DNA from 3 places in the Janthinobacterium goodfellowi genome. Region 1 is predicted to be linked to each of the others. Evidence: predicted binding sites of a transcription regulator. Region 1 holds the regulator's gene; each other region holds the start of a gene.
What was found. The regulator NrdR, encoded in region 1, represses ribonucleotide reductase genes. The targets are predictions, from matches to a motif close to CACNANATNTNGTG.
Positions count from the first base shown of each region.

Region 1 (10,614 bases):
CACGGGCTTCTTTGAGAGTGAGTAATAGATAAGTCGGGTTACGAACTGTCGGCCACGCCGCTACAATTGACCGCTTGCTGCTGCGGGTCGCACACGCGCACCCTGCCCAGCATATTGATTTTAATATGGCGCACCTGCTTTCCCAAAGCCAGGGACAAGGTCCCCCAGCGCGCCGCCAGGCTATTGGTCGCGCTGCAACTGCGTCCTGCGCCATTGTAGGCGATATAAAACGGTGCCGTGGCCGAGGAAAACGCGAACTGGGTCGCAATGCCCGCCGGCAGCGGCCCCTGGCGGAACAGCAATTCGTCGCCATCGTCGAACGCCAGGTTGGCATTGCTGTCAATAAACACCAGCCAGCCCGTGCGCCAATCCGTGCCGCCGGGCCCGGACGGCATCAACAGCACGCGCTGTCCGCGCGCCATCGCCTGCGCCCGCGTCAATTCGATGGCCGAGAACAAGTCCGTGGCCGCCGCGCGCACTTGCTGGCGCGCCAGCAGAAGCTGCAAGCTGGGCAGGGCCGCGGCCGCCAACAGAGATGTAATCGCCAGCACGGCCAGCACTTCGAGCAGGGTATGCCCGCAGGTGCGCCTGCTCCACATTGGACGCTTGCGCGTGGCCATGGCCTAGAGCCAGCAATGGCTGGCGGGGCCGCTGCTGCCGCGCTGGCCCGCGCTGCTCAAGGACAGCACGCCGCAATCGGCATCCTGGAACTGCGCATCGACCTTTGACGTGCCCGGCGTAGCGCGCAACAGCACGCATTGCCCAATCGACAGGCCGGGACAGGCCAGCGCCTCGATTTCATACGCACTGCCGGCCGCGCCCCCTTCGCCGGACCACCATGGAAACGCTTGCGCCTGCGGCGCCGGCGAGGCCGAGGAAAAGGTCAGATAGCGGTTGTTTTGCGAGTAATAGCGCTCCTGCTGCTGCATCAGCCGCAGCAGGGCCGCCTGCCCCTGCACCCGCTTGGCGCGCACGACATGGCCGTGATAAGCGGGCACGACCAGCGCCAGCAGCAGGCTCATGATCGCCAGCGCGGCCAGCAGTTCGATCAGACTGAAGCCCGGGATGGCGGCAGAAACGCCACCGTTTGCAGCGGGCCAGTTCCGACTTGCCAGCATTTCCATCTGACCTCCCCTCTTCCCAAAAACCGCCGGCCGATGGGCGGCGCCGGTCTGCACGCCGGTCACTTGCGACACGCCAGCCATGCCCCTCTCTTATTTCTTCTTGGCCGCCTCGTGCAATTCGCGCCAGTTCGCCACTTCGCGCCAGCTGAGACGTCGCGCGGGCAGCGGCGCGCTGACGACCTTGAGCCCCGCCCCGCTCGCCGCGCCGGGCAAGCCCGGTTGCAGCACGGCCAGCTCCTTGCGGCCCTCGGCCCGCCCTGTCGCCGTCGCGGCGCCCACCGTGCGGTTCAGTTCCAGCGCCAGCGGCGGCGCGCGCGCCAGGCCATCGAACAAGCGTCCCGTCTGCTCGCCCGCCTGCACCACACCGGCGCCATCGGCAGCAAAGCCGCTCAGCACATCGAGCACGTACAGGCGCGTGGACGGCTTGGCGCAAGGGTCGCGTCCGGGCCGGACGGTGTTGAACAGCACCCTTCCGGCGGCCAGCACGGGACTATTGATGCTGCGCTCGCCCGTCTGCGCGGTATTGAGGAAATCGAGATACCAGCCGCGCATGGCGTCGCTGCCCGTGTAGCGCAGCTCTGCGCCGTCGATGCGCACGCCGCCCGCAACTTCGCCCAGGCTGCGCTGTTCCAGGTCGGCACGGCTGCGCGTGGGAGATGTTTGCCGCACATCGTCGTGCACGGCATAAAACGACTGCGACAGAAAGGCGGAAGGCCATGTATCGGCCGCCTCGACCAGCTTGCCCGTGCCGAACAGCAGCAGATAGCCGCCACCAGGCGCGTAGGCCACGTTCAGTTGCTGCGTCACAGGCTGGCGCCGGCCCTGCGCGTCGCGCGCAACAAAGACGAGCTTGCGCCCCTGGCCCTCCTTCCACGGCGGCCCGCCGGCCATGTCGAGGCGCCAGATATTGCCCTGCAAATCGCCTGCATACATATACGCCAGCGCGCCGTCGCCGCCCGGCACCACGGCGGGCGGACCCAGCGCCTGGGGCATGGCATCCGCACCCGCATCAGCGTCATGGCCGCCATCGCCGCCGCTGGACACGGGCACCTTGAGGCGGAAGTAATTACTTCCCAACATCCAAGGCGTGCCGGGTGCCTTGTCCAGCGCCAGCAGGAAGATGGCGGCGGCCGATGCGGGTGCCGTCGTGTCCTTGCCGTCGTCTACATGATTGTTGTAGCCGCTGGCGACGATGGCAAAATCGCGGTAAGCAGGCGCCCCCTCCTTGCCGCCCATGTTGATGCGGGCAAAGGCGGGCGGCGCACGCACATTGCCCATGAGCCTGTCGTCGCGGTCGGTGAATTCCCACAACGCCCCTTCCTGCGCGAAGCGCGCCGGGTCCGTGATGTCGAGCGCAAACACGCCTTGCGCCCCGCCGCCCATGCCCGACACCAGCACCGTCTTCCAGTGTCCCGATGCCAGCACTTCCGCCGTGGCCGCCGCGCCATCGAGCAGCGGGCCGGGGCTGTAGTGAGTGCTCGCAGCGGCTGGCACCGCGTGCAACAGCGCCTGGGGCAGATAGGCAAACAATTCGCCTCCCGTACGCGCATCGAATGCGTGCAGCAGGCCATCGTTGGCGCCCAGGTACAGCATTTTCCGGCGCTGCAGCAGCGCCTGGCGGTGCACGCCATAACCGGTCCCAGGCATGCCCAGCCCCGGCGCGCCCACGTACAGCAAGTTGCCATGCGGCGCCGCGCCCAGGCTGCCGGACCTGCGCCGCAGGAAGCCGCCTGGCTGGCCCGCCTCGTGCGTGTGCTGGCCCAGCAGGTACGCCAGGCGCGCCTCGCCTCTTCCATCGCCGGCATCGAATGCGCTGCGCTGTTCCGCGTCCAGCCGCGCCCAGGCCAGCGGCATCAGGGCGCCCTTGGCGTCGAGCGTGTAGACGGGACGCAAAGCCGCTGGCGTTCCATCTGGCGCGGGCTGCTCCTGTCCGCCCACACGCCACCATGGCTTGCCGGGAAGCAGTGCGCCATCGGCGCCCACGGCAAACCCGCTGCGCGACAAGGTCATGGACCCATCGGCCAGGCGCAGCTGCGTCTGGAACCAGTATGCATCCTCCGTGCCGCTGGCCAGCGCCATCAGGGCAGGCCCCGTCAGCGTCGCCGGCAAGCTGCCCTTGTCGGCGGCCGCAAAGGCCGCGCGCAGTCCCGCGATCAGGGCGGCCGGATCGCTGCCGGGCAGGTAATGGGCGGGCCAGCGGCCATCGATGCTCCACTCCTCCAGCGCGCCGCCCGTCGCGCTCTTGTAGGGATTCGCGTCGCCGTTTGTGTCGAGAAAGCCTCCATATTTAGCCGTAAGCAACAAGGGTGTCGCGGCAGGCACGCCGGCAGGGTCGCCCTGGCGCAAGTCGCCCGCGTAGTGGTCGATGTGGTTCATACCGTCGTTCTTGCCGCCCGGACGTAGCGCCTGCACATGCGACCAGTAGGCCAGGCCCGCCGCATGGTAGCTGGCGCCGCCCGCCCCGTCGGCCAGCAGTTCCAGCGCCGCCAGTTCGGGCCGTGGCGCGGGATTGCCAGGCGTGCCGCCGCTTTCCAGGCTGCCTACCGCATGCGTCCAGGCCATCGCATCGAACAGCGGCGGCGCAAAACCGTCCGGCGCGCGGGCGCGATCTCCGGGCGAGGCGGGAGCAACAGGAACATTGCCGGGCACGTAACGATCGCCCGCCATGCCCGCATCGCCGAGGCTGACGACGATGTGACGCTGGCAACTGGCTGTTTGCGGGTCGCTCCACGCAGTCACGACCGGCAAGCCCTCGTCGGTGGCAGGCGGCGCCGTGACGGGAGGCACTGCGGCGCTCGCTTGCCGTCCCTGCAGGTAGCGCAGCGATTCGTACAGCAATTCAGCCAGCGGCGCGGCGCTGGCGTACGCGCCGGGATGCGCGGCATTGCTGCGGCCCAGGCCATTGATGTAAGCGGTCACCCCGCCGCCAGGGCCCGCAGCTTGGCCCGCAGCTTGATACACAGTTTGATACGCATACACGCCAGTGGCAGGATTCCACTCGGCGCCGGGATTGTCTTGCGGCATAAAGTCGGGCACCGTCCAGCGCTGCCTGCCCACGTGGGCCAGCGGCGCGCGCAGCACGCCGCCATACACGGGGCCGGCACCGGCGGGCATGCCGTTCAACAGACCAAACACGCCCACGCGCACCCGGCCGCCATGGCGCTGCACGGCGCCCACCGGCTTGTAGTTCTTGCCATATGCGAGGCACAAGTCGTCGCGCAGCGGCCCCTCATCGGCGTCGCAGACGCGCACGCGCGCAAGAAACACGCCGTGCGTGGCAGCAAAGCCAGGCGCGTCGCAACTGCCGCCCTGGGGCAAGCTGGCGTCGCCGAACAGCAGCCGATTACGGCAGGAAACAATGGCCAGTTGCGCCAGCGCAAACGGCGTCGCCGCCGCCACGCCGGCCTGCAAAACCTTGCGCGGGAAAAAGACGGGGTGGGCATAGAAGTCGATGGGGTTGCCGGCATCGGGCAGCCAGGCGCGCTGCAGCACCGTCTTGCGCACCTCGTCGATGACGCGGTCGCCGCCCGTCAGGGCATAGCGGACGATGTCGAGCATGCTGGCGCTGGCCCAGTTCAGAAAGTTGCCGCTGAAACTGTCGCCGCCGCAGCCGTGGAGCGCATCGGCCGGCTTCAGCACGGAGAAGTAAGCGGTCGCTACGCGCAAGTCAGGCAGCATGACGCCGTCCTTGCTGCGGTACGGATAGCTGTAGCACATGCGCGCATGGAAATAGCCGGCATACTCGCGCTGCGGCGCATACTCGCCGCCATGCGCGGCGGCCGCCGCCGCATGCGTGAAGGATAGATTGAGCAGCAGATTCGGCGGCACCCTGGCGCCGTGCAAACCCGCGTCGGCACGCGCCAGCACCACCGGGGGAACGGCAGCCGCAAGGGCGCCCCCGCAAACCTGGCTAGCCAGACAGGCCAGCAGCAGCCAGGCCCAGCCGGCGCGCCGCAAGGCGGACGACAAAGCGGATGAGCAAGCCTTCATGGCCCCACTCCAGCCGCCTGCTTGCGATAATAACTTTGCAGCACGACTTGCGTGCTTTCCTGCGCGCCAAAACCGATGGCCGTGATGCGGTACACATAGCTTTCCGTGGCCATGCCGCCGGCCATTGCCGCCGCCTGCGCGCCGGGTGGATGAAACGGCAGCAATTCGATCAGGTAGCGGGGCCGGCGTGACGGCAGGAAACCCTGCCCAGTCTGCATGACGGCGCCCGTAAACTGGCCATACGGCACCGCGCGGCTGCTACTTCCTCCCTCGGCGCCATCGAGGTCCATGCTCAGCCAGAGGGCCGGCGCCTCCGGAGGCGCGGGCAGGCACAAGCCCAGTGCGCCTCCCTCGCCGCAGCCGTCCGCGAACCCGGCCGCGCTGCCTGGCGCGAAGAGGCTGCTACGCCCCGGTGCGCCGGGCAAGCCTTCGATATCGTTCTGCGCATCCACCAATGCTTCCTCCGCCGCCTGAAACGCGATCTGCCGGTCGCGCTCGCCACGCGCCGCCTTTTCACCCTGCAAGGCCATCTGCGCCGCCGATATACCCAGCAGCAAGATGATTACCAGCAGGCACAGCACATACACGAGGCTGGCGCCACCGCGGCGCGCACGAGGTGAGCAACGAGTCACACAACAGCGGACGCCCGCGCCAGCCATCGTGCCACCCTCCTATGCCGGCCCGTTGCGCAGCATGATGCTCGTCTGCAGCAGTTGCCGCAGCCGGGAGCGCGTCGCGGCGGGCAAGGACGCGCGCGCGATGCGCACACCCGTGTCGCCGGCGCCGTGCGCCTCGGCATACGCCTTGCCGAACAGATCGAACTGCGCCGGCCCCAGTTCCGCCATCTTGTCCGCCTGGCCCGCCTCGCCATGCAGCAGCAGCGCCACGCGCACGCTGGCCACGCGCTTCCAGTGCGTGCGCCGCTGCAAATCGCGCTGGCGCGCGGCCGCATCCGCGCCCGCCAGCACCAGCGCCGCATCGTAGGCGTCGAGCGCGCTGGCATTGACATACTGGTTCGCCACGCCATCGGGCGGCGTATCGGTGTCGAGGCCATACAGCACCTGGAAACCGTCGACGCCACGGATGATGGCGTCCGCGCCCCAGCCGTTCGCGCCACGGTATTTGCAGCGCAGTTCGCCTTCGCCATCGGCGCCCTGCGCCACATAGAAGATGCTCCAGCCCCGCTGCGCCTCCGTTTGCGCGGCGCCCACGCCAAAGCCGGCGCAATTGAGCACGGACCCGTCGCCGCCCTCTTCCTTGCCGGCGCCGTAATAGCGCAGGGCCAGCACATCGCTGCCATGCAGGGCGCCGGGCAAGGCGCCGCTGATGCCTTCACTGTTCTTGCCCAGGCTGCGCGCGTCGAGCCCGGCGATATTCGCGCTGTCGTCATCGGCATGGGCGACGGGCGCGGCGCTGCTATCCCAGTTCACGTACGCCGTCTGGCGCACGGCGCGGGCGATGGTGTCGAGCGCATAGCGGCCATTGTCGTCCAGGCGCGCGCTGGCGGACTGGTCGCCATAGCTGCCGCTGGCCGCCAGCAGCACGCTACTCGCGGCCAGCATCAGCAGCGCGCCCAGCGACAGGGCCACCAGCAACTCGACCAGGCTCAGGCCGCGCTGCCGGCGCCGGTGGACATGCACGCCGTTCATGCGCCGCCTCCGCCCAGCTGGAATGCCAGCCTGGGCAGCGACTCGCCTGCCGCGTTATCGCCGGTCGAGCCATCGGGCAGGCGTGCGCGCCAGCCCAGCTTGATGACGATGGGCGCGCCCTTGCCGCCGCTGCACGCCCAGTGCAAGCCTTGCGCGGTGGCATCCCACACGGAAGTGTCGCGGCAGATATGCAGGCGCGCGCCGGGCAAGGCCCCATGCAGTTGCTGTTTCCATTCGGCGATGTCGAATTGCGCCAGTTCGGCCGCACCGCAGGCGGCAGCGCCGAAGCAGTCGGGCGCGCCGCCGCCAGCGTCGGCATCGTCCGCCGCGTAGGCCACGTTCAGGTAGGGATTGCCCGCATCGGGTCCATGCATGAGCACGCTGTTCGCGCGCATGCGTTCGGCCATGCCGGCCGCCAGTTGCGCGCCCGCCGACAACAACGCCGATTCATGGCGCGCGCGCAGGGAATGCAGTTGCAAGATGCTGGCGCCGAGCAGGCCCAGCGCCAACAGCAGCAGCGACACCAGCACCTCGACGAGGCTGCTGCCACCCGCCAGAAACTTGTCGCGACCGCCATTGCGCATGCGCTACTCCCTTCCGCCGACAGAGTCGCGAGAACAGGCGGCCCAGCTACAAGATAGGCGCGCGCAAAAAACGGGGTCTGCGCTAGCGCAAACAGCGCAGCGATAAGATGAGAAGAACGGCGTAGGTATTGATCAGGCCGCTTGCCAGGCGAACGCTGGCGTGGTGAACACGGGGCGCAAAACGGGGCACATGAGCGGCCCCGTCGCCGATACAGTGAGCGTCAGGGCTTGCGCGCCTGCCCCACTTCGGCAATCGCATCCTGGAACTCGGCCAGGTCTTCGAAATTCTTGTAGACGGAAGCGAAGCGGATATAGGCGATCTTGTCGAGGCGCTTGAGTTCCTGCATGACGAGTTCGCCGATATAGCCGGAATCGACTTCGCGCAAGCCGCTGGTCAGCAGTTTTTCCTGGATGGACGCGATGGCCGTGTCCACGGAGGCGGCCGCGACGGGACGCTTGCGCAAGGCCAGCATCAAACTGCCGCGCAACTTATCCGCAGCGAACTCCGTCCGGCTGCCATTCTTTTTGACGACGGCCGGCATGATAAGTTCAATGCGTTCATACGTGGTGAAACGCTTGTCGCATTTGCCGCAGCGGCGCCGCCGCCGAATGGCATCCCCTTCCTCCGATACGCGCGTATCGAGAACCTGGGTGTCGCCGTGCTGGCAAAATGGACATTTCATGGGCTGGCTACAACTTTATAGTAATAATTACGGGAAATCGCCGCCCTTGTACAAAGGGCGCCCGAATCACTCCGGGCGCCCTTGGGCACGAAGGAATGTGTCATACAGAATCTTACTCCGTATGACACATTCTGGACAAATAATTATGAGGCGTACACAGGGTGCGCGTCGGCCAGCACCTTCACGGCCGCTTTCACGCGCTCGATGGTGGCGGCGTCATGCGGATTGTCCAGCACGTCGGCGATCAGGTTGCCCACTTCTTCCGCTTGCGCTTCCTTGAAACCGCGCGTCGTCATCGCCGGGCTGCCCAGGCGGATGCCCGAGGTGACGAACGGTTTTTGCGGGTCGTTCGGGATGCCGTTCTTGTTGCAGGTGATGTGCGCGGAACCGAGGATGGCTTCGGCTTCCTTGCCCGTCAGGTTCTTGGCGCGCAGGTCGACCAGCATGACGTGCGATTCGGTACCGCCGGAAACAATGCGCAGGCCGCGCTTGATCAGGGTTTTCGCCAGCACGTCGGCGTTCTTGATCACTTGCTTCTGGTATTCGACGAATTCAGGGCTCAGCGCTTCCTTGAAGGCGACGGCCTTGCCGGCGATCACGTGCATCAGCGGGCCGCCCTGGATGCCAGGGAAGATGGCCGAGTTGATGGCTTTTTCGTGTTCGGCCTTCATCAGGATGATGCCGCCGCGCGGGCCGCGCAGCGATTTGTGCGTGGTCGAGGTGACGAAGTCGGCGAACGGCACCGGGTTCGGGTACAGGCCGGCGGCGATCAGGCCCGCGTAGTGGGCCATGTCGACCATGAAGTAGGCGCCCACTTCCTTGGCGATCTTGCTGAAGCGTTCGAAGTCGATCTTTTTCGAGAAGGCCGATGCGCCGGCGATGATCAGTTTCGGCTTGCGTTCGCGGGCCAGGCGTTCCATCGCCTCGTAGTCGATGTCTTCTTCCGCCGTCAAGCCATACGACACGACGTCAAACCATTTGCCGGACATGTTCAGCGGCATGCCGTGGGTCAGGTGACCGCCTTCGGCCAGCGACATGCCCATGATCAGGTCGCCTGGTTTCAACATGGCGAAGAACACGCCCTGGTTCGCCTGCGAGCCGGAATTCGGCTGCACGTTCGCGCATTCGGCGCCGAACAGTTTCTTGACGCGGTCGATGGCCAGTTGCTCGGCCACGTCGACGTATTCGCAGCCGCCGTAGTAGCGCTTGCCTGGATAGCCTTCGGCGTACTTGTTCGTCAGCTGCGAGCCTTGCGCTTCCATTACGGCTGGCGACGTGTAGTTCTCCGACGCGATCAGTTCGATGTGATCGTGCTGGCGCGTGTTTTCTTTTTGAATGACGGCGAACAATTCAGGATCGACGTTGGCGAGGGTGTGATCTTTTGCAAACATGTAAAAACTCCAAGTATGAGGGTGCTTGTACTGGCAGGTTGGATCGAATGAGGGGAGCCGGCGTTAAGTGAATAACAACATTGGACAGGCAGCCTCTTCGTGCTTTTCCATAGTGGCTACCCAGGCGAACGGCTGATGAAAAATCTCACGTTTCCCGGTGGGTGCCCACCTTTCGCCGGTTTGCCGATCGCCATTCATGGAGATCGCCCGACTTTTCGCCAGTCACGTGAGACGTAATGGAAGTCAAATTGTAAGTTAAGTGCCCAAATTGAGCAAGGAATGCAACCGTGCAGCTATAATCGCCGCGCGCCACCGCAGCCCGGGCACGGCCGCGGCGCTTAAGCTGGACTTAAACCTGACTGCGGCTTGTAAGCGTATGTTACGAGGCTTGCCATTGCCCGCCCCGGATTTACAATGCTGCGGTGCAACTTATATGCTGCTTTTGCATGGCTTTCCAGCAAGCGCCCACAGTCACAAGAAGAAAAATCGCGTAAAATGTTGCTCAATCTCACTACTGGCGCAATAAACATGCCTTCAGTCTTTACCTGGAACGTACGTGTCTACTATGAAGACACCGACGCCGGCGGCATCGTCTATTACGCTAACTACCTGAAATTCTTCGAACGCGCGCGCACGGAATGGTTGCGCGCCATCGACGTGGGCCAGCAGCAATTGCTGGAACAGCACGACGCAATGTTCGTTGTCAAAAGCGTCAACGCCGACTATCATGCGCCAGCCAGGCTCGATGACACGGTAAGATTAACCCTAAGCATAGAGAAAATGGGGCGCGCCTCCATCGTTTTCCTGCAACAAGCCTGGTGCGGCGACCGCCTGCTCAACACGGCCCGCGTCAAGATCGGCTGCGTCGACTCGGCACTGCGCCCGCGCGCCGTGCCCGATGCCGTCGCGGCCCGCATGCGCGCCGCCTGAGCCCTACCGCCACCCCCGGATAATTCACCCAACAGACTGCCAGCCAATGAACGTTACACAAGATCTTTCTTTCCTCGCGCTCATCACCAATGCCCATTTGATCGTGCAACTGATCATGGCCCTGCTGCTGCTGATTTCCCTGACCAGCTGGACCTACATTTTCCGCAAGATGTTTGCCGTGCGCCAGGCGCGCAAGCAGACCATCGAATTCGAACGCAGCTTCTGGGCCGGCGGCAACCTGCATGCGCTGCACCAGAACGCCA
Region 1 is NZ_JBNYXN010000007.1:80,501-91,114, reverse strand. It holds gene ACQ4WQ_RS23515 (GspH/FimT family pseudopilin) at 39-620, opposite strand; gene ACQ4WQ_RS23510 (type IV pilin protein) at 624-1,124, opposite strand; gene ACQ4WQ_RS23505 (pilus assembly protein) at 1,215-5,114, opposite strand; gene ACQ4WQ_RS23500 (pilus assembly PilX family protein) at 5,111-5,773, opposite strand; gene ACQ4WQ_RS23495 (PilW family protein) at 5,786-6,763, opposite strand; gene pilV (type IV pilus modification protein PilV) at 6,760-7,347, opposite strand; gene nrdR (transcriptional regulator NrdR) at 7,569-8,030, opposite strand; gene glyA (serine hydroxymethyltransferase) at 8,174-9,421, opposite strand; ZMP/ZTP riboswitch at 9,533-9,657, opposite strand; gene ybgC (tol-pal system-associated acyl-CoA thioesterase) at 9,950-10,351, shown strand; gene tolQ (protein TolQ) at 10,398-10,614, shown strand, end outside.

Region 2 (10,614 bases), on a different contig from region 1:
CGAAGCGACGAAAACTTTTATCGACAACAAGGCAACGGCGGAAAAGTATGTGCGTGAAGTCGTGTTCCGCGGCCAGATCACGAAGGATGACTTCGACGACGCGATCAGCAATTCGCCGTATTCGTACGACATCTCGCCCGAACATATCCAGGTCACCACGGACGTGATGGTGAAAACGGGCGTGGGCCGCATGACGAAGCCGCCCGTGGCCAAGGACTGGGTCAAGACGGACTTGCTGGAGCAGGCGAAAAAGAGCCTGAACGTGAAGTAAATCAAGCAACCATTAAAAAACCTCCGTGCCAGCGATGGCGCGGAGGTTTTTTTGTGGAGGCGTGGCCTTAGCGGGCGTTAAAACCCATCCAGCCTTTTTCCGTCTGCCGGAAGCTCAAGGTGTAGATGCGCGTCAGTTCATCGCCCTTCTTGAGCTGGCGGCTGATGATGGCGCCGTAATTGTCTTGCACGAGCTGGTCCGACCATTGCAGCAGGTTCTCGAAACGCTCGGGCGTCATCGCCGCCTGGCGCGCCAGCAGCGGCGCGGGAATCGCCTTCCTTTCCTGCTGCTGCGTCCAGAATTCGCGGAACACCTTGTTTTCGCCGCCCATGCCGCGCGCCATCAGGCCCAGGCCCATGGTCATGCCCACGGAGCCGTCCGTCTTGGCCTGCGCCTCGAGCTTGTCGGCCACGTCGGCCAGCAATTCCAGGTAGCCCACCCTGGCGCGCAGCACGGCCGAGCCCTTGATTTCATATTGTTCGTTTTCTTTCCAGCCATTGAGCTTTTCCAGCTTCGCGATGTCGAAGTAATCCTTGTACAAGTCATAGCCCTGGATCGAGGTACGGAAATACTCTTCGTAGGTGGATTGGGACGGCGCATCTTTCATGCAGCCGCTTAATATAGTGCAGACGGCCAGCAGGAGGCAGGTCCAGGAAATTTTTTTGAAAGAAAACATGGCGGCGGCGGGGGACGAGTGGCGAAAGGTGGACGATTGTTGCTCTATGGACATAATTATAGGACTGGCTAATCAGGATGGCAACGTGGCCCCGACGCGGCGACCGTACATGGAAGGAAAGATTGCCGAAATCTTGAGGGTGCGCCACCCCGTCGCGCCCGAGGCGCGATATCATGGCAGGCTTGCGGTATCGGCGGCCGGCGAATTGCCTGCAGCCCATACTGTCGCTTGAATCGCGCTTGCCGGCTATGGTGTAAACTTAAACTATGCAGATCTATTTCTTTTTCATCGCCGCCCTGTTGTACGCGGCGTGCGCGGTGCTTCCCTCGTCCCGTGCCCGGCTCATTGCCGGCCTGACCGGCGTCGCCTGGCTGGCGCACGCGGCCACCCTGTGGTTCGACCTGATGGCGCCGGGTACCTTGCGCTTCGGTTTTTCCGCCATGCTGTCGGCCGCGCTGTGGGTTTCGGTCGGTGCCTACTGGATAGAGAACCGCAATTTCAGCCTGGACGGACTGCGCCGCATGGTCATGCCCAGCGCCGTCATCGCCATCGGCCTGGCCTGGGCCTTTCCCGGCAGCCAGGTCAGCATGGAAGGCAAGTCGGCCGTCTTCGGCTGGCATATCGCCGTGGCCGTGCTCGCGTACAGCACCTTGACGATCGCCGCCTTTCACGCCGTGCTGATGGCGCTGCAGGAATCGCGGCTGCATACGCGCAGCGAAAGCCGCGGCTTTATCGGCAGCGCGCTGGACCAGCTGCCAGCCCTGCTGACGATGGAAAAGCTGCTGTTCCGCATGATCGGCCTGGGCTTTATTTTGCTCAGCCTGACCGTGCTGTCGGGTATCGTGTTTTCCGAGCAATTATTTGGCAAGGCGCTCAACTGGGATCACAAATCGGTGTTTACCATGCTGTCGTGGCTATTGTTTGCCGCCCTGCTGGCAGGGCGCCGCTTTCGCGGCTGGCGCGGCAAGACGGCCCTGAGCTTCACCCTGGCCGGTTTCGCCACCTTGCTGCTGGCCTATGTTGGCAGCCGTTTTGTACTGGAAGTGGTTTTACACCGAGGATTCGCATGACACGTGTTTTATTCTGGCTGGCGCTGGTGTTCCTGGTGCTGTTTGCCATCCGCAGCAAGATCCGGGGCATGCAGCAGCGCGCCCGCGCGCAGCAGCAGCCGAATCCGTTTGTGCCGCCGGGTCGGCCGCAGGAATTGCCCGATGCCGAGCTGATGCTGTGCTGCGCCCACTGCGGCGTGTACTACCCGGCTTCGGAAAACGTGCAGGCCAAGGGCCACGATTACTGCAGCCACGCGCACGCCACCTTGTAAGGGCAGGCCCGCAGGTGCGCGCGCGTTGCTCATCCGTATCGTAACGACCTCCGGCATCCATCCGGCGTAGCATCTGCAGCAGGCGGTTCGCCACCGCCATTGCAGAAAGGCGCGCTCCCATGTCCAGTCCCCGCACCAGCCAGCAGACCGTGACCACCGCCGGCATGCCGCCGGCGCCGCAACTGAGCGGTAATTCGCTGCCCATGCAGGCGCTGCGCGCGCAGATAAGCCGCATCGCCCGCTGCGGCGCGCCCGTGGCCATTCGCGGCGAATCGGGCACGGGCAAGGAATTGGCGGCGCGCGCCATCCATGCGCAGGGTGCGCGCGCCGGCTTGCCGTTTATCGCCGTCAATTGCGGCGCCATACCCGACGCGCTGATGGAAGCGGAATTCTTCGGCTGCCGCCCGGGCGCCTATACGGGCGCGCTGCACGAACGCCAGGGCTTGTTCCAGGCGGCCCATGGCGGCAGCCTGCTGCTCGACGAAGTCGACGACCTGCCGCTGGCCATGCAGGTAAAACTGCTGCGCGTGCTGCAGGAGCGCCGCGTGCGCAAGCTGGGCGGCAGTACGGACGAGGCCGTCGACGTGCGCATCCTGTGCGCCAGCCAGCATGGCCTGGCGCGCGGCGTGGCCGCCGGCACGTTCCGCCAGGATCTGTTTTACCGGCTCAATGTGATCGAGCTGGCGCTGCCGCCGCTGCGCGAGCGGCGCGGCGATCTGCAGGTATTATGTGAGGTGATCCTCGCGCGCCTGTCGCCACGCCGGACCGTGAGCCTGGCGCCGCCCGTGCTGGCGGCCCTGGCCGCGTATGCATTTCCCGGCAATGTGCGCGAACTGGAAAACGTGCTGGAGCGGGCGCTGGCCTTTGCCGACGGCGGCGTGATCGAACTCGACGGGCTGGCCTTGCCGTCCGGGCCGGGCAGCATGCCGTTGCGGGCGGCGCCGGCTCTGCCGGCCGCGTCGGAGCGGCAACTGTGCCTGCCCGGCATGGCGGCATATGGCGTGGCCCCGGTCCTGCCGCTGGACGTGTATCTGCGCCAGGCCGAGCGCGCCATGATCATGCAGGCGCTGGTGCAGGCGCGCTATCACCGTGCGCGGGCGGCGCGCCAGCTGGGCTTGAGCGTGCGCCAGTTGCGTTACCGCATGCAGAAATTGACGATACAGGAAGCCTTACTTGATGAGCGCATGGACGATAGATGAAGACGGCTGGTGCGACGGCGCGCTGCGCTATGACTCGCCGTACCACGATGCGCGCCCGGCTGGTGCGCAAGTCGACTTGCTGGTGATCCATAACATCAGCTTGCCGGGCGGACACTTCGGCGGACCGCATGTGTCGGACTTGTTTACGGGCCGCGTAGATTATAATGCCGATCCTTCTTTCGCCGACCTGCGTGGCTTGCAGGTGTCGGCGCACTTTTTTGTGCGGCGCGATGGCACGCTGTTGCAATATGTTTCTACTGATCAACGTGCCTGGCATGCGGGCGCGTCCATGTTCGAAGGACGCCCGCAGTGCAATGGCTATTCGATCGGTATCGAAATGGAAGGCTCGGACTTTGTGCCCTTTCAGCGGCAGCAATACCGCGTGCTGGCGCTGCTGACGGCGGCGCTGGTGGCACGCCACGGGCTGTCCCAGGTGCGCGGCCACGAGCATATCGCGCCGGGGAGGAAGACGGATCCGGGGCCGTTTTTTGACTGGCATTTTTACCAAGTATGCTGGCTGGAAACCCTGCACGGACAGCCTGCGTTAGCGCTTACTTCGCGGGGATTGGGCTTTCCATCCCTACCCTGAAAAGTCAACCGAAATCGTATATGAAAATACAAAAAATTACGCCGACGGATGCCGGAAAACTATTGCATCGCCCTTCGATGGGCACTACAATTAGTGCAGAAGTTGGATGTAAAGACTATATCTAGTGCCATCACAGACGTTTTCAGAATTATTGTCAAAGCTACCCGGATTGCTGATAAAGCACTGGAACTGGCGGTTTATCACCCTTGATCGTGTTTCGCGCCAGCCGGGCAGTACGGTGTGGCGCTATGGATACTGAGCTGTTTTATGCATTACAAATTTACTATTTAGCAATAAATACCTGAAGAAGCCCTGACCATCGGGCGTTCTATTCAACAACACACGCGGCGGCAAAACTGCAGGCTGACTTTAGCTGACAACGGGAGCTTCAATGCAATCACCACAAGATATTTCTATCCATCCAACGCCAGTATCGCCAGCGCCAGGCGCGGCCAACAGCGTGGCGAGCACGGGCGCGGCATTGGGCGACTATCGCATCATCCGCCGCAACGGCGCGGTGGTGGCATTTGAGCCTTCGAAGATCGCCATCGCCATGACCAAGGCGTTTTTGGCCGTTAACGGCGGCCAGGGCGCAGCCTCGGCACGCATCCGCGAACTGGTGGAACAGCTGACCGACGGCGTCGTCGCCGCGCTGGTGCGCCGCCATCCGGGCGGCGGCACCTTCCATATCGAAGACGTGCAAGACCAGGTGGAACTGTCGCTGATGCGTTCGGGCGAACACGACGTGGCGCGTGCCTACGTGCTGTACCGTGCCAAGCACATGGAAGAGCGCCGCCTGCAGAAGGAAGCGCAAGGCGCGTCCGCACAAGTTTCCGCACCACAATTAAATGTCACCGACAACGGTGTGCGCCGCCTGCTGGACATGCAGGAAGTGCGCGACCTGATCAACGCCGCCTGCGCCGGCCTGGAAAAGCACGTCGATGCCGACGCCATCCTGGCTGAAACGGTGAAGAACCTGTACGACGGCGTGCCCGTCGAAGAGCTGCACAAGTCGGCCATCCTGGCGGCGCGCGCGCTGATGGAAAAAGACCCGGCCTACAGCCAGGTCACGGCCCGCATCTTGCTGCACACGGTGCGCAAGGAAGTGTTCGGCAAGGAAGTGCCGCAAGCGGCCGCTGCCGCAGAATATCTGACGTATTTCCCGCAATATATCGCCAAGGGCATCGCCGCCGAGCTGCTGAACCCGGTACTCGCCAGTTTCGACCTGGAACGCCTGGCGAAGGCCATCGTTGCCGACCGCGACTTGCAATTCGGCTACATCGGCCTGCAAACCCTGTACGACCGCTACTTCCTGCACATCCAGGACGTGCGCATCGAAATGCCGCAAGCGTTCTACATGCGCGTGGCCATGGGCCTGGCGCTGAACGAAGCGGACCGCGAAGCGCGCGCCATCGAGTTCTACAGCCTGCTGTCCTCGTTCGACTTCATGAGCTCGACCCCGACCCTGTTCAACTCGGGCACCCTGCGCTCGCAGCTGTCGTCGTGCTACCTGAGCACCGTCTCCGACGACCTGGAAGGCATCTACGACGCCATCAAGGACAACGCGCTGCTGGCCAAGTTCGCCGGCGGCCTGGGCAACGACTGGACGCCGGTGCGCGCCCTGGGCGCCCACATCAAGGGCACCAACGGCAAGTCGCAAGGCGTGGTGCCGTTCCTGAAAGTGGTCAACGACACGGCCGTGGCAGTCAACCAGGGCGGCAAGCGCAAGGGCGCCGTGTGCGCCTACCTGGAAACCTGGCACATGGACATCGAGGAATTCCTCGACCTGCGCAAGAACACGGGCGACGACCGCCGCCGCACGCACGACATGAACACGGCGAACTGGATTCCCGACATGTTCATGAAGCGCGTCATGGAAAAAGGCGAGTGGACCCTGTTCTCGCCGTCGGACACGCCTGACCTGCACGACAAGGTCGGCAAGGCCTTTGAACAGGCTTACCTGGGCTACGAAGCCAAGGCCGCCGCCGGCGAAATCCGCGTCTTCAAGAAGGTCCAGGCGCTGGACCTGTGGCGCAAGATGCTGTCGATGCTGTTTGAAACGGGCCACCCATGGATCACGTTCAAGGATCCTTGCAACATCCGCAGCCCGCAGTCGCACGTCGGCGTCGTCCACAGCTCGAACCTGTGCACGGAAATCACGCTGAACACGGGCCCTGACGAAATCGCCGTCTGCAACCTCGGTTCCGTCAACATGCCGGCGCACATGAAGGAAGGCAAGCTCGATCACGTCAAGCTGGCCAAGACCATCCGCACCGCCATGCGCATGCTCGACAACGTCATCGACATCAATTACTACGCCGTCGAGAAGGCGCGCAATTCGAACATGCGCCACCGTCCGGTCGGCATGGGCGTGATGGGCTTCCAGGACTGCCTGCACATGATGCGCGTGCCGTTCGCCTCGGACGCGGCTGTCAGCTTCGCCGACACCTCGATGGAAGCCGTCTGCTACTACGCCTACCTGGCGTCGACGGAACTGGCCGAAGAGCGCGGCCGCTATGAGTCGTACGCCGGTTCGCTGTGGGACCGCGGCATCCTGCCGCAGGACTCGGTCAAACTGCTGGCCGAAGAGCGCGGCGGCTACCTGGAAGTCGATTCCTCGTCGGCCATGGACTGGACGCCGGTGCGCGAACGCATCGCCAAGTTCGGCATGCGCAACTCGAACTGCGTGGCGATCGCCCCGACGGCGACGATTTCGAACATCATCGGCGTCTCGGCCTGTATCGAGCCGACGTTCCAGAACCTGTACGTGAAATCGAACCTGTCGGGCGAATTCACCGAGATCAACGGCTACCTGGTGCGCGACCTGAAGGCGCGCGACCTGTGGGATGAAGTCATGATCTCCGACCTGAAATACTTCGACGGCTCGCTGGTGAAGATCGACCGCATCCCGCAAGACCTGCGCGACATCTACGCCACCGCCTTTGAAGTGTCGCCAAGCTGGCTGGTGGAAGCGGCTTCGCGTCGCCAGAAGTGGATCGACCAGGCCCAGTCGCTGAACATCTACATGGCTGGCGCTTCGGGCAAGAAGCTCGACGAGACCTACAAGCTGGCATGGCTGCGTGGCCTGAAAACCACCTACTACCTGCGTACCATCGCCGCTACCCACATGGAGAAATCGACCTCCAAGACGGGCGCGCTGAACGCCGTGGCAGTCGATGGCGGCATGTCGGCCAGCGCACAGAGCGCCCAGGCGGCCGTCGTGGCGGCAGCCGCTGCCGCCGTGGCGCCGGTGGCAGCCGTGGCAGCGGCGGCGGACGACGCCGATGGCGAAGCCTGCTACCTGCGCCCGGGGGATGACGGTTTCGAGGAATGCGAAGCCTGCCAGTAAGATTTTAGTTGTCAGCCCAGAACTTCTGGGCTGATTCAATGTTGTCAATGTCCGCATTGTCCGATACAACGGGCCTGTTGCGGACCGCCGGCTCGCCGGCATGGAAAGGAAGAAGAATATGTCGTTGTCTTGGGATGATGAAACTACGTCGGCAGCTGTGCCGCGTCCGGCGCAGCAAGCGCCACTGGGAAATACCGATTTGAACCTGCCGGCCGGCGCCGAGCCGTCCGAAGCGAACGCCGAGCAAGTGGCGCGCCGCGTGAATGCCGACGACAAGCGCATCATCAACGGCAAGACGGACGTCAACCAGCTGGTGCCGTTCAAATATAAATGGGCGTGGGACAAATACCTGGCCGGCTGCGCCAACCACTGGATGCCGCAGGAAGTAAACATGCAGCGCGATATCGAGCTGTGGAAGAACCCGAACGGCCTGACGGACGACGAGCGCCGCCTGGTCAAGCGCAACCTGGGCTTCTTCGTGACGGCCGACTCGCTGGCCGCCAACAACATCGTGCTGGGCACCTACCGCCACATCACCGCGCCCGAGTGCCGCCAGTACCTGCTGCGCCAGGCGTTCGAGGAAGCGATCCACACGCACGCCTACCAGTACATCGTCGAATCGCTGGGCCTGGACGAAGGCGAGATCTTCAACGCCTACAACGAAGTCAAGTCGATCCGCGACAAGGATGAATTCCTGATCCCGTTCATCAACACCCTGACCGACCCGGCCTTCGTCACCGGCACGGTGGAAAACGACCAGAAGCTGCTGAAATCGCTGATCGTGTTTGCCTGCCTGATGGAAGGTTTGTTTTTCTACGTCGGCTTCACGCAGATCCTGGCGCTGGGCCGCCAGAACAAGATGATGGGCGCGGCCGAGCAGTACCAGTACATCCTGCGCGACGAATCGATGCACTGCAACTTCGGCATCGACTTGATCAACACGATCAAGATGGAAAACCCGCAGCTGTGGACGGCCGCTTTCCGCGAAGAGATCAAGGACCTGTTCATGAAGGCCGTGGAACTGGAATACGCGTATGCGGAAGACACCATGCCGCGCGGCGTGCTGGGTCTGAACGCGCCAATGTTCAAGGGCTATTTGCGCTTCATCGCCAACCGCCGCGCGCAGCAGATCGGCATCGAGCCGCTGTTCGCCCAGGAAGAAAACCCGTTCCCGTGGATGAGCGAGATGATCGACATGAAGAAGGAACGTAACTTCTTCGAGACGCGCGTGACGGAATACCAGACCGGCGGCGCGCTGAACTGGGAATAAGCCAGTATTGAAGTCAATGTACAAGGCGGGTGTTGCATCCCGTTTTGCCAGAAGCGCCGTCATGTGACGGCGTTTTTCTTTTGTGGCGGAACATTTTCCCGGTTCGACCACATCCCGACCAACCTACGTCGCAGTCAATGTGTCGAACGGCCAGCCGCCGCCCGACACTCCGCCCGTCTTCCCCAGCCTGATGCCCTGCCAGTCCTTCCACTTCGGTTGCACGCCGATCCTGGCACTGGGTCGACAGAGCTCGATGGTGGCTACGTCAAAAGTGCACTTCCTGCGCGACGCATCGATGCACGGCGGATTCGGCATCGGCTTGCCCAACACGCTCAAGATGGCAGCCCGCAGTTGTGGACGAGCGAGATGATCGACGTGGCGAAGGGACGCGACTTCGTCGAGACGCCTGTGATGGAACAGCAGGCCGGCGGCGCGCCGAAGCGGGAATCAGCCCGCGCTCTCAAGCCCAAAACGCCGTCACATGACGGAGCTTTTTTCTCGTGCTGGCGCAGAAAAATTGCGTCGCCGCGGCGTGCTGAAAAGCGCCATCGGCAGGGCGCAAAAATGCGCGCGCATCGGGCGTTGCGAAGTGGCCTGCGCCGAGCTTTTCGGATGTTGAGCGCGGCCGCATCGCGGGCCGAAAATATCGTTTCCGGACACGCTGGCGGCGGCATTTGCCGCGCGATTGTGCGATAGCACGCGTATCGTGCAAAAAAGGGGGCGAAAACGTGTCGTGCCGGTTGCGCATTGACAAGGTTTTCGTGTACTTTATGAGATTGCAAATGCGAGCGTTAGAATGCGGGGTTTTTTAACCAGCGCGGTAGCGAAAAAACCTCGCAAAACAGGGATACAGATTTACACGGATATGCACAAAACCACACCGTTTTCGTCTGCCGCCGTGCCCGAATTTTTTTCAGGCATGGCGGTTTTTTATTTGACGCATCGGTGTTGTGGCGAGCGCGATGCGAGGAGCGAAAAAACGCACGGCATCGAAACGAATGACCGAATTCAGACTTTGCCACCAGCTGCGAGATAAAGCAGGGTGGCACCGACGATGGCTGAAGTGCTGCAAACGTGAGGAGTTGCAGCAGTTCAGCTGGTGCCGAATTCATTAGCGCAAACGACCGTTTGTGCCGATGAATAATTCGCCTGGCCTATCCCTGTGGTGGGTCGGACGGGTTTAAATCTTGTAGCTTAAATTTCTCATCTCAGATGAAGGAGAGACAAATGGCAACAGCCGCTAAGAAATCAGAAGTAAAGAAACCAGCCGCCAAGGCTGCTCCTGCCGCGAAGAAGCCGGCAGCCGCAGCGAAGACGGTTGCCGCTAAACCAGCTGCCAAAGCCGCAGCGAAACCAGCAGCAAAACCAGCCGCCAAAGCCGCAGCCAAGCCTGCAGCAAAAGTGGCTGCCAAGCCAGTAGCGAAAGCCGCAGCGAAACCAGCGGCCAAGGCAGCAGCAAAACCGGCAGCCAAGCCGGCAGCCAAGCCAGCAGCGAAAGTGGCAGCGAAACCTGTCGCCAAGGCAGCGGCCAAGCCAGCGGCGAAAAAAGCCGTTGCCAAGCCAGCAGCAAAAGCTGCGGCGAAACCAGCCGCCAAGGCAACAGCCAAGCCAGCAGTGAAAAAAGCCGCAGCGAAACCTGCAGCCAAGGCAGCAGCCAAGCCAGCAGCGAAAAAAGTCGTCGCCAAGGCAGCAGCCAAGCCAGCCGCCAAAGCAGCAGCGAAGCCAGCCGCCAAGGCTGCCGCCAAGCCAGCAGCCAAGGCAGCAGCGAAGCCGGCAGCGAAAAAAGCCGTAGCGAAACCAGCCGCCAAGGCAGCAGCCAAGCCGGCTGCCAAAGCGGCAGCCAAGCCAGCAGCGAAAAAAGTCGTCGCCAAGGCAGCAGCGAAGCCGGCCGCCAAAGCAGCAGCCAAGCCAGCAGCCAAGGCAGCAACTAAGGCTGCAG
Region 2 is NZ_JBNYXN010000010.1:87,144-97,757, forward strand. It holds gene ACQ4WQ_RS27470 (ABC transporter substrate-binding protein) at 1-271, shown strand, start outside; gene ACQ4WQ_RS27475 (hypothetical protein) at 339-878, opposite strand; gene ACQ4WQ_RS27480 (cytochrome C assembly family protein) at 1,214-2,017, shown strand; gene ACQ4WQ_RS27485 (PP0621 family protein) at 2,014-2,268, shown strand; gene ACQ4WQ_RS27490 (sigma 54-interacting transcriptional regulator) at 2,388-3,467, shown strand; gene ampD (1,6-anhydro-N-acetylmuramyl-L-alanine amidase AmpD) at 3,445-4,056, shown strand; gene ACQ4WQ_RS27500 (ribonucleoside-diphosphate reductase subunit alpha) at 4,448-7,405, shown strand; gene ACQ4WQ_RS27505 (ribonucleotide-diphosphate reductase subunit beta) at 7,524-8,675, shown strand; gene ACQ4WQ_RS27510 (hypothetical protein) at 9,042-9,371, shown strand; gene ACQ4WQ_RS27515 (hypothetical protein) at 10,000-10,602, opposite strand; gene ACQ4WQ_RS27520 (hypothetical protein) at 10,603-10,614, opposite strand, start outside.
Region 2: the regulator NrdR is predicted to act here: its motif matches at 4,170-4,183, upstream of ACQ4WQ_RS27500 (ribonucleoside-diphosphate reductase subunit alpha).

Region 3 (10,614 bases), on a different contig from region 1:
CTTGCCCGGATAGTCGGTGGCGGAAAAGGGCGTCAGGCCGCCCACTTTCAACTCAGCCATGGCAGGCGGGCTGGCCAAGCCGGGCGCCCGCTTGCGTAAAATACTGGCGCTCGTGGAATTCGCCCTGCTTGCCGATGTTGAACGAGGCGACGGGGCGGTGATAGCCCATCACGCGCGTCCAGATTTCGCAGCGCTGGCGTTCGGTGTCGAGCAGGGTGATGGCGGGATTGAAGTCGGGACGTGCATTCATGGCGTTTCCTCAAGTGATGGAACAATGTGGGCCTGCTTGCGGGCGATCAGTTCCGCGTCGCAGGTGGGGCAGAATTCATGCTTGCCGGCCAGGTAGCCGTGGCGCGGACAGATGGAAAACGTGGGCGTGACGGTGATGTAGGGCAGAGAAAAGCGGCTCAGGGCGCGTTTTACCAGTTCGCGGCAGGCGTTCGCGTCCGACAGCGCTTCCGTCATGTACAGGTGCAGCACCGTGCCGCCCGTGTACTTGCGCTGCAGCGCATCCTGCAATTCCAGCGCTTCGAACGGGTCGTCCGTGTGGCCGACGGGCAGTTGCGACGAGTTCGTGTAATACGGGTTGTCGACGGTGCCGGCCTGCAGGATGGCGGGATAGCGTTTGCGGTCTTCGCGGGCGAAGCGGTACGTCGTGCCTTCGGCCGGCGTCGCTTCCAGGTTGTACATATGGCCCGTCTCTTCCTGGAATTGCACCATGCGGGCACGCACGTGGTCGAGCAAGCGGATCGCCAGCGCATGGCCCTCGGCGGACGTGATGTCATGGGCGTCGCCGCTGAAATTGCGGATCATCTCGTTGATGCCGTTCACGCCCAGCGTGGAAAAGTGGTTGCGCAAGGTGCCCAGGTAGCGCTTCGTGTACGGGAACAGGCCTTGCTGCATCAGTTCCTCGATGGTGCGGCGCTTGATTTCCAGGCTGGTCTTGCCCAGTTCCAGCAGGCGGTCCAGGTCGGCCATCAAGGCTGGCTCGTCGCCGCGCCACAGGTGGCCCAGGCGCGCGCAGTTGATCGTCACCACGCCCAGGGAGCCCGTCTGCTCGGCGGAACCGAACAGGCCATTGCCCCTTTTCAGCAGTTCGCGCAAGTCCAGCTGCAAGCGGCAGCACATGGAGCGTATCATGTTTGGCTTGAGTTCCGAATTGATGAAATTCTGAAAGTAGGGCAGGCCGTAGCGGGCCGTCATCTCGAACAGGCGTTCGGCATTCTCGCTATGCCAGTCGAAATCCTCGGTGATGTTATAGGTGGGGATGGGGAAGGTGAAGACGCGGCCCTTGGCGTCGCCCGCCATCATGATCTCGATGTAGGCGCGGTTGATCATGTCCATTTCCGCCTGCAGCTCGCCATAGCTGAAGTCCATTTCCCGGCCGGCGATGACGGGAATTTGCTCGCGCAGGTCGTCCGGGCAGACCCAGTCGAAGGTGAGGTTGGTGAACGGCGTCTGCGTGCCCCAGCGCGACGGCACGTTGAGGTTGAAGATCAGCTCCTGCATGTACTGGCGTACGTCTTCGTAGCGCAGGCTGTCCTTGCGGATGTAGGGCGCCATGTAGGTGTCGAAGGAGCTGAACGCCTGCGCGCCGGCCCACTCGTTTTGCAGGGTGCCGAGGAAGTTGACGATCTGGCCGATGGCGCTCGACATGTGCTTGGGCGGGCCCGATTCGATCTTGCCCGGCACGCCATTCAAGCCTTCATGCAGCAGGGTGCGCAGCGACCAGCCGGCGCAATAGCCGGCCAGCATGTCGAGATCGTGGATGTGCAGCGCCGCCTCGCGGTGCGCCGCGCCCACTTCCGGCGGATACACCTGGTCCAGCCAGTAGTTTGCGATGACCTTGCCCGACACATTGAGTATCAGGCCGCCTAGCGAGTAACCCTGGTTGGCGTTGGCGTTCACGCGCCAGTCGCGCCGCTCCAGGTACTCATTGATGGACGCGGCGACGTCGACCTGGCCGCGTGTGGGGGAAACTGCATTTGTCGTCATGAAACCTCCAATAAACACAACATGCGGTGTTTTTATGGAGATTAATCACTAAATATAGTGGCGTCAAAGGGCGCGTGCAGTGGCGTGACGAATCCTTGATGCAGGTGAAAAAAACACCTCAGCCGCGTTTGTTCCAGCGCGTTTCGCGCAGGATCAGCCAGCTCGCGCAAAAGAACGCGGCGCCGCAGGCGGCGATGCTGATGACAGACGCGGGCAGCACGTGCGTCCAGATTTCCAGCGGCGTGTAGGTGCTCCAGCTGGCCACGCGCGCGTCGAAGGTGACGTAGTTCGCCAGCAGCCAGTAGACGGCCAGCAGGCCCGTGCAGATGGCGGCCTGACGCAGCAGCGGCATCTTGCGGCGCGCGAACACGGCCAGCAGGAACAGCAGCAGCACGCCTGGATACGCGCCCAGCACTTCCGGCGACAGCACGGAGATGGTCCCTGTCTCATAGCCATCGGCCGGACCGGCCCACTGCACCTGCAGCGCGGTGAGAAACAGGGTAAGCAGGAAAATCAGCAGCGGTTTGCGGGTCATGGCGGGCAATCGGATAGGGAAAAAGTGGGGCATTTTACAGCCAGGTCAAGCAAGTGGAACGCGCGCCAGTCATGCATGCATTCCTTCACCTGCGTCAAGGACTGGGCGGCATGGGCGGGGCTATAGTCTGCACCCTGAGCCGATACAGGACTGAGAACACCATGATGCTTGAATCAACCACCGCCACCCGCGTGGCCGGACCGCTGGAACTGGTCTGCCCCGCCGGCAGCCTGCCCGCCTTGAAAGCGGCCGTCGACAATGGCGCCGACACCGTGTACCTGGGTTTTCGCGACGCCACCAATGCGCGCAATTTCGCTGGCCTCAATTTCGACGAAAAGGCCATCGCCGAGGGCGTGCGCTACGCCCACCAATATGGACGCAAGGTGCTGCTGGCGCTGAACACCTATCCGCAGCCGCACAACTGGGCCGTGTGGCGCAGCGCCATCGACCGCGCCGCGCAGGCCGGCATCGACGCCATGATCGTGGCCGATCCGGGCCTGATGGCGTATGCGGCGCAGCATCACCCGCAGCTGCGCCTGCACCTGTCCGTGCAAGGCTCGGCCACCAACTACGAAGCGATCAATTTTTACCATGAACACTTCGGCATCGCCCGCGCCGTGCTGCCGCGCGTGCTGTCGATGGCGCAGGTCGAACAATTGATCGCCAAGACGGAAGTCGAGATCGAAGTCTTCGGCTTCGGCAGCCTGTGCGTGATGGTCGAAGGGCGCTGCGCGCTGTCGTCGTATGCGACGGGCGAGGCGCCGAACACGCACGGCGTGTGCTCGCCGGCGAAATCCGTGCGCTGGCTGGAAACGCCGAACGGCCTCGAATCGCGCCTGAACGGCGTGCTGATCGACCGCTACGCACCCGGTGAAAACGCCAGCTATCCGACCCTGTGCAAGGGGCGTTTCGAAGTCAACGACGAAGAGTATTACGCCATCGAGGAGCCGGCCAGCCTGAATACGCTGGCGCTGCTGCCGCAACTGATCGCCATGGGCGTGCGCGCCGTGAAGATCGAAGGGCGCCAGCGCAGCCCCGCCTATGTGGCGCAGGTGACGCGCGTGTGGCGCGAAGCGATCGACGCCTGCCGCGAAGGCAATGCGCGCTACGCCGTCAAGCCGGGCTGGATGGCGGCCATGGACAAGCTGGCCGAAGGCCAGCAGCACACCTTGGGTGCCTACCACAGATCTTGGAAATAAAGGATGAACATGCTGAAGCTTTCACTGGGCCCCTTGCTGTACTACTGGCCGCGCGCCACCGTCTTCGACTTTTACCAGCAGATCGCCGGCACCGCCGTCGATATCGTGTATCTGGGCGAAACCGTCTGCTCGCGCCGGCATGAGCTGCGCCTGGCCGACTGGCTCGATATCGCCGACATGCTGGCCGCCGCCGGCAAGGAAGTGGTGCTGTCGACGCAGGCGCTGATCGAGGCGGGCGCCGAACTGGCCACCCTGCGCCGCATCACGGGCAATGGGCGCTACGGCGTCGAGGCCAACGACATGGGCGCCGTGCACTGCATGGAAAAGGGCGCGTCCTTCGTCGCCGGCCCCCATTTGAACCTGTTCAATGGTCCCAGCCTGCAGCTGCTGGCGCGCCTTGGTGCGCGGCGCTGGGTGATGCCGCTGGAAATGGGGCAGACGGCGCTGGCCGAGATGCAGCGCCAGAAACCGGAAGGGCTGGAGACGGAAGTGTTTGCCTACGGCCGCATGCCGCTGGCGTTTTCCGCGCGCTGCTTCACGGCGCGCAACCGCAACCTGCCGAAGGACGACTGCGGCTACAGCTGCCTGGAAGAGCCGGACGGCCTGCTGCTGCGCACGCGCGACGCAGTACCCTTCCTCGTGCTGAATGGCACGCAGACGCAGTCGGCGCTCGTCTACAACCTGGTGCGCGAACTCGATGCCATGCGCGACATGGGCGTGGATGTGGCGCGCATCAGCCCGCAGGCGATGAACACTGAAAAAGTCATCGCCATCTTCGACCGCGCCCGCCGCGGGCAGGTCAGCGGCATCGGCGCCCAGGCCCAGCTGGCGGCCTGCCAGCCGGCCGGCGCCTGCGACGGCTATTGGCACGGCCAGCCCGGCATGGAACAGCACGCCGCCCATTGAACGCATCGAAAGGAAGCACCATGCAAGATCAACTGGAAAGATTGCCCGTCCCGGCCAAGCCTGCCATGAGCAAGCCTGCCGTGTCGTACCGGCTGCCCGAACCGCTGGCCGAATTGCTGTCCAAGCTGCCGCCGTATCCGGCCTCCTGGCTGTTCGTGCAAGGCTTGAACCGCCTGCTGGCGCCGCAACTGCCCGACGACGTGCGGCGCAGCCTGGAAGGGCGCAGCCTGCGCTTGCGCCTGCTGGACGCGGGTATCGCCTTCGATTTCGAGTGGCAGGGCACGGTGTTCGTGGCCGAGCGCTATGCCGACGTGCCGGACCTGTGCATCGCCGCCAGCGTGCATGATCTGATGCTGCTGGCGCGGCGCCAGGAAGATCCGGACACCCTGTTCTTCAGCCGCCGTTTGAGCCTGGAAGGCGATACGGAACTGGGTTTGCTGTTCAAGAATACGCTCGACGCCATCGAATTGCCGCCGTTCGACCTGCAGGCGCTGGGACCGCGCCGCGTGCTGGCGCATCTGCGCGACCGGGGCGCGCGGGAAGGCTGAGCGGGAAGCTGGCGGCGGCAGGCGTTCAGTGGCGGCAGTGGCCGCAGGCGCCGCTGCACGAGGCCAGCTGTTCTTCATCCGTCGCTTCGCCCATGAAGCCGGCGTCGTTGACGGCGGCCAGCAAACGCTCTTGCGTGGCCAGCCGTTCGTCGAATTGCACCGTGGCGCCGTGGCGCGCCAGCGAGACGCAGACGGTGGCCACGCCCGTGACCGCCTCAAGTGCGCCCGTCAATCTGTCGGCGCAGCCTTCGTGATCCATTCCAATAATATTCAAGCGCGCTGTCTGCATGTGGTCCTCTTGTTTTTCAGATAAAAAAACAGCGTAGGCGAGGGGCGCGCATGCCGTCCAGAGCCGCACGCAAGATTTATTTTCTATTTGCGGTTTTATTGATCTGGATTAATTCCTACCCCTCCAGTCCGGCCTGAAACTGCTGTTGTTTTATACACAGTTTCCATAATCCAGTCGACAATCGTGCTCTGCTGCGTGATACTGTCATTCTGATAAGAATGCTGATGAACGCACTGGAAAGGAGGGGCCATGCAGCGCCGCCCCCTGCTCAAGCTTGCCGCCCTGTGGCCGTTGGGCGCCGCCGCCGGCACGCCGTTGCCGCTCGTGTATCCGCGCCACCAGGCGCTTGATGATCCGCAGCAAGGTTATGTGACGGCCTTGCTGCAAATGGCGCTGGCCCGGTCGGGCCAGGCGTATTCCTTGCGCCGCTCCGAACTGCGCATGGTGCAGACGCGCGCCATGCAGGAAATCGCCATGGCATCGGGCAGCGTCGACGTCGTCTGGGCCATGACGAGCCGCGCGCGCGAAACGCAATTGTTGCCGGTGCGCATCCCCATCGACCGTGGCCTGATCGGCTGGCGCGTGGCCCTGATCCACGCCCGCCAGCCGCTGCTGCTGCGGGGCGTGCGCAGCATCGCCGCCCTGGCGCGGCTGTCGGCCGGCCAGATGCGCGACTGGCCCGACTCCGCCATCCTGCAGGCGAATGGCCTGCGCCTCGATACCTCGAGCACCTACGAAGGCCTGTTCCAGCAACTGGCGGCGGGACGCATCGATTACTTTCCCCGCTCCGTGATCGAAGCCCAAAGCGAGCTGGCCAGCCATGCGCAATTGCCGCTGGCGCTAGACACCCACCTGGTCATCCGCTACCCGGCCGCGCTGTATTTTTTTGTCGGCAAGCACCGGCCGGAACTGGCGCGCCACATCGAAACGGGGCTGGAAACCATGCTGGCCGATGGCAGTTTCGCGCAGCTGTTCCAGCGCCATTTCGGGCGCCTGGCCGAGGCTTTGCAACTGTCCCGTCGGTACGTGCTGGAGCTGGCCAATCCGGACTTGCCGGAGGAGACGCCGCTGGCGCGCAAGGCACTTTGGTATCGTCCAAAACATTACTAATAGTTTTATTGATCAGTGTCAAACAACCGCTCCAATCGTGCGCAGGATGTTTGAGGAAACGCAAGGCGAGTTCAACAGAACACCTGTTGACACTTATAAAATTTTCGCCGAACATAATTCCATCTTGCAACACTTTGCAACACTTTCCCAGCGAAGGCCGCCATGGCGGCTGTCGTGCCGGACCCGTGCGCCCGTTCAACAGCAAGCTGCCGCCAGCCGCTGAACGTCCTGTTCCCTTGTAACCATCCGTTATCTTTTCGAAGGTTTGCCCATGCTCGACTCGATCACGTCGGTATTGCGCCAGGTGCCGGAATTGGCCCTGTTCCTGGCGCTGGCGCTTGGCTACGCGGTAGGGCAGATACGCTTCGGACCCATCCAGCTGGGCGGCGTGTGCGGCACCCTGATCGCCGCGCTGCTGATCGGCCAGCTGGGCATTACCTTGGACGCCAGCGTCAAGAACGTTTTCTTCATGCTGTTCATCTTTGCCCTCGGCTATGCGGGCGGTCCCCAGTTCTTCGCCAACCTGAATGCCAAGGGCTTGCGCCTGGGTCTGCTGTGCCTGATCGAAGTGGTGGTGGTGCTGGCGCTGGTGCTGCTGGCCACGCGGTTCCTGGGCCTGGACCAGGGGACGGCCGCCGGCATGATGGCGGGCGCGGCGACGGAATCGGCCGTCGTCGGCACGGCCACGGACGCGATCTCGAAGCTGGCGCTGCCGGCCGCCCGCATCGCCGAACTGCAAGCCAACGTGGTCACCGCGTATTCCATCACGTACATCTTCGGCCTGATCGCCATCGTCATCGTCACCAGCCAGATTTTTCCGCTGTTGTTGCGCGTCAACCTGCGCGAGGAAGCCGATAAATTGTGGGAAAAGATGGGCGGCGCGCAAACCGATGGCGACGGGGTGCAGGCCACGCCGGAAATGGTGGGCCGCGCCTACCGCATCAGCCGGGGTGCGGGACGCCGCCTCGATGCATTGCAGCATATTTTTGCGGGCCGCGCCAGCATCACGCGCGTGCGCCGGCATGGCAAGGTCTTGCCGCTGGAGCCGGCACTGCGCCTGCGCAATAACGACGAAGTGCTGGTGATCGGCCACCGTCCTGCGCTGGTGGCGGCCGAAGCCATCCTGGGCGAGGAATTTGCCGATACGACGGGCTTGAACATGGCCGTCTCCGCCGTCGAAGTGGTGCTGCAGCAAGCCGCGCTCGTGGGCCAGCCCTTGCGCCAGCTGGCCTTGCCCACCGGCGTGCACGTGGCGGCCGTCGTCCGTGGCGAGCACAGCATGCCACCCTTGCCCGACCTGGCCCTGCAGCGCGACGACGTGCTGCGCCTGTACGGCACGACGGATGGGCGCGAACTGAACACGGCGCTGGCCGCCATCGGCAAGCGCGTGCCCACGGGCGACCGCAGCAATATCGTCTACGCCAGCATCGGCATCGTGCTCGGCGTGTATATCGGCGGCTTTAGCGCCAGGCTGGGCGGCATTCCGTTTTCGCTGGGCACGGGCGGCGGGGCCTTGCTGACGGGGCTCGTGTTCGGCTGGTACCAGGCGCGAAAACCGGGCATGCCGGGCATCCACCCCAGCGCGCTCGACATGATGAAGGATATCGGCCTGGCCACCTTCATCGCTTGCGTGGGCCTGGCGTCGGGACCGCAAGCGATCGAGCTGGTGCGCCAGTACGGCCTGTCGCTGCCGCTGATGGGCGTCCTGATCGCCGTCATCCCCGCCTCGCTGTCGTTGCTGGTGGGTCACTTTTTCCTCAAGCTGGAAGCGCCCGTGCTGCTGGGCGCCATCGCCGGTCAGCAGTGCAGCACGCCAGCCTTGTCGGCCGTGCAGAACGCGGCCGGCAATTCCACGCCCTTGCTGGGCTACACGATCACGTATGCGATCTCGAACGTGGTGCTGCCCTTGCTGGGGCCGCTCATCGTGGCCCTGGCCGGCTCGGTCCACGCATGAGCAGCTTGCAAGAGCACAGGCAGTAAAGAATTCCTTCAACACGAAAGGCGGTCCGCATGGAATGGTTGCATGAGTTATTCAAGAAGTCGCCCGAAATTGCCTTGTTTCTCTCCCTGGCAGTGGGCTACTACATCGGCAAGATCAAGTTCGGCTCGTTCCAGCTGGGCGGGGTCGCCGGTTCACTGCTGGTGGCGGTCCTCGTCAGCCAGGTAGGCGTGGCCATCGATCCCGGCGTCAAGTCGGTATTGTTCGCCCTGTTCATTTACGCGGTCGGCTATGAAAGCGGACCGCAATTCTTCAATTCGCTGGGGCGCCAGTCCGTGCGCGAAATCATCCTGGCCGTCGTGCTGGCCGTGACGGCGCTGCTGACGGTGGTCATCATGGCCAAGGTGTTCGGCCTGGACAAGGGCCTGGCGGCCGGCGTGGCGGCGGGCGGCTTGACGCAGTCGGCCATCATCGGCACGGCCGGCGATGCGATCACCAAGCTGGGCCTGGCGGCCGACGAGGTGGCGCGCCTGCAGGGCAACGTGGCCGTCGGCTATGCCGTCACCTATGTGTTCGGCTCGTTTGGCGCCATCATCGTCTGCGTCAACATCTTGCCTAAACTCATGGGGCGCACCATCCGCGAAGATGCGATCAAGGCGGAAACGGCGCTGCAGGCGGGTGTGCAGGTGCTGGGACCTGGGCAGACGCCGGCCGCGCCCGACCTGATCGGCCGCATCTACGACGTGGGTCCCGGTGCTGGACGTTCCGTGGCGGACATCGAAAGCGCCAATCCGAACACGGCCATCACCATCGAGCGCGTGAAACGCAATGGCCAGATCATCGACGTCAGCCCGGACCTGGTGCTGGCGGCCGACGATATCGTGCTGCTGGTGGGCCGCCGCGAAGCGATGCTCAGCGTGTCTTCCCAGCTGGGCAAGGAATTGCTGGCCGTCGAAGGCATGGAACTGGTGATGCAGCGCCGCGACATGGTGCTGACCAACAAGGCTTACCACAACAAGACGGTGGGCGAAATCCGCAGCGCGACGGCGCCGGGCGTGCGTCACGGCATCTTTGTCGTGCAGCTGAGCCGCATGGGCAAGATCCTGCCCATGCAGCCGGAAACCGTGGTGCAGACGGGCGATGTGGTGACCATCTATGGCGCCGAGCAGGACGTCAAGCGCGTGGCGGCCGAAGTGGGCTACATGATCGTGCCGAGCGCCAAGACGGACTTCGTCTACATGGGCGCCGGCCTCGTCGTCGGCCTGCTCGTGGGCTTGCTGGTGGCGCGCATCGGTTCGATTCCGCTGACACTGGGCAGCGGCGGCGGCGTGCTGCTGTCGGGCCTCGTGTTCGGCTGGTTCCGCGCCAAGCGCCAGACCTTCGGCTACATGCCCAGCGGCGCCGTGCAAATCCTCAAGGATCTGGGCCTGGCCGGCTTCGTTGCCGTCGTCGGCCTGACGTCCGGCCTGCAAGCCGTGCAAACCGTGCGCGAACACGGCCTGACCCTGTTCGGCGTGGGCGTGGTGGTGACCATCCTGCCGATGATTTTGACCATGCTGATCGGCCGTTACGTCTTGCGCTATGACAACGTGGCCGTGTTTGCGGGCGCCTTGTCCGGCTCGCGCAGCGCCAATCCCGCGTTCGGCGAAGTGCTGAATGCGGCGCAAAACTCGATTCCCACCGTACCGTTCGCCATCACGTATGCCTTGGCCAACGTTTTCCTGACCCTGCTGGGGCCGCTGATTGTGGCCTTCGTCTGAGTCTGCATGTATGAGCAAGAACCTTTGCAAGAACCCTCAAAATTATCAGTCTGATAAGGAGTAGCAAAAATGGATTTCAGTAACCCAAGCAAACTCGCCCTGTTGAGCCCATTCGAATTGAAGGATGCGCTGATCCAGACGGCCAAGCAAAGCAACCGCCTGATGCTCAATGCGGGCCGCGGCAACCCGAATTTCCTGGCCACCACGCCGCGCCACGGTTTCTTCCAGTTCGGCCAGTTCGCCATGACGGAAGCGGAGCGCTCGTATGTGTACATGGACGACGTGGGCGGCTTTCCCACGCGCGAGGGCATCGAGGCGCGCTTTGAAATCTTC
Region 3 is NZ_JBNYXN010000005.1:259,524-270,137, forward strand. It holds gene ACQ4WQ_RS20075 (anaerobic ribonucleoside-triphosphate reductase activating protein) at 1-60, opposite strand, end outside; gene nrdD (anaerobic ribonucleoside-triphosphate reductase) at 53-250, opposite strand; gene ACQ4WQ_RS20085 (ribonucleoside triphosphate reductase) at 247-1,995, opposite strand; gene ACQ4WQ_RS20090 (hypothetical protein) at 2,114-2,530, opposite strand; gene ubiU (ubiquinone anaerobic biosynthesis protein UbiU) at 2,692-3,729, shown strand; gene ubiV (ubiquinone anaerobic biosynthesis protein UbiV) at 3,739-4,635, shown strand; gene ubiT (ubiquinone anaerobic biosynthesis accessory factor UbiT) at 4,656-5,183, shown strand; gene ACQ4WQ_RS20110 (heavy-metal-associated domain-containing protein) at 5,209-5,472, opposite strand; gene ACQ4WQ_RS20115 (substrate-binding periplasmic protein) at 5,722-6,582, shown strand; gene aspT (aspartate-alanine antiporter) at 6,854-8,536, shown strand; gene aspT (aspartate-alanine antiporter) at 8,593-10,281, shown strand; gene ACQ4WQ_RS20130 (bifunctional aspartate transaminase/aspartate 4-decarboxylase) at 10,351-10,614, shown strand, end outside.
Region 3: the regulator NrdR is predicted to act here: its motif matches at 2,042-2,055, upstream of ACQ4WQ_RS20085 (ribonucleoside triphosphate reductase).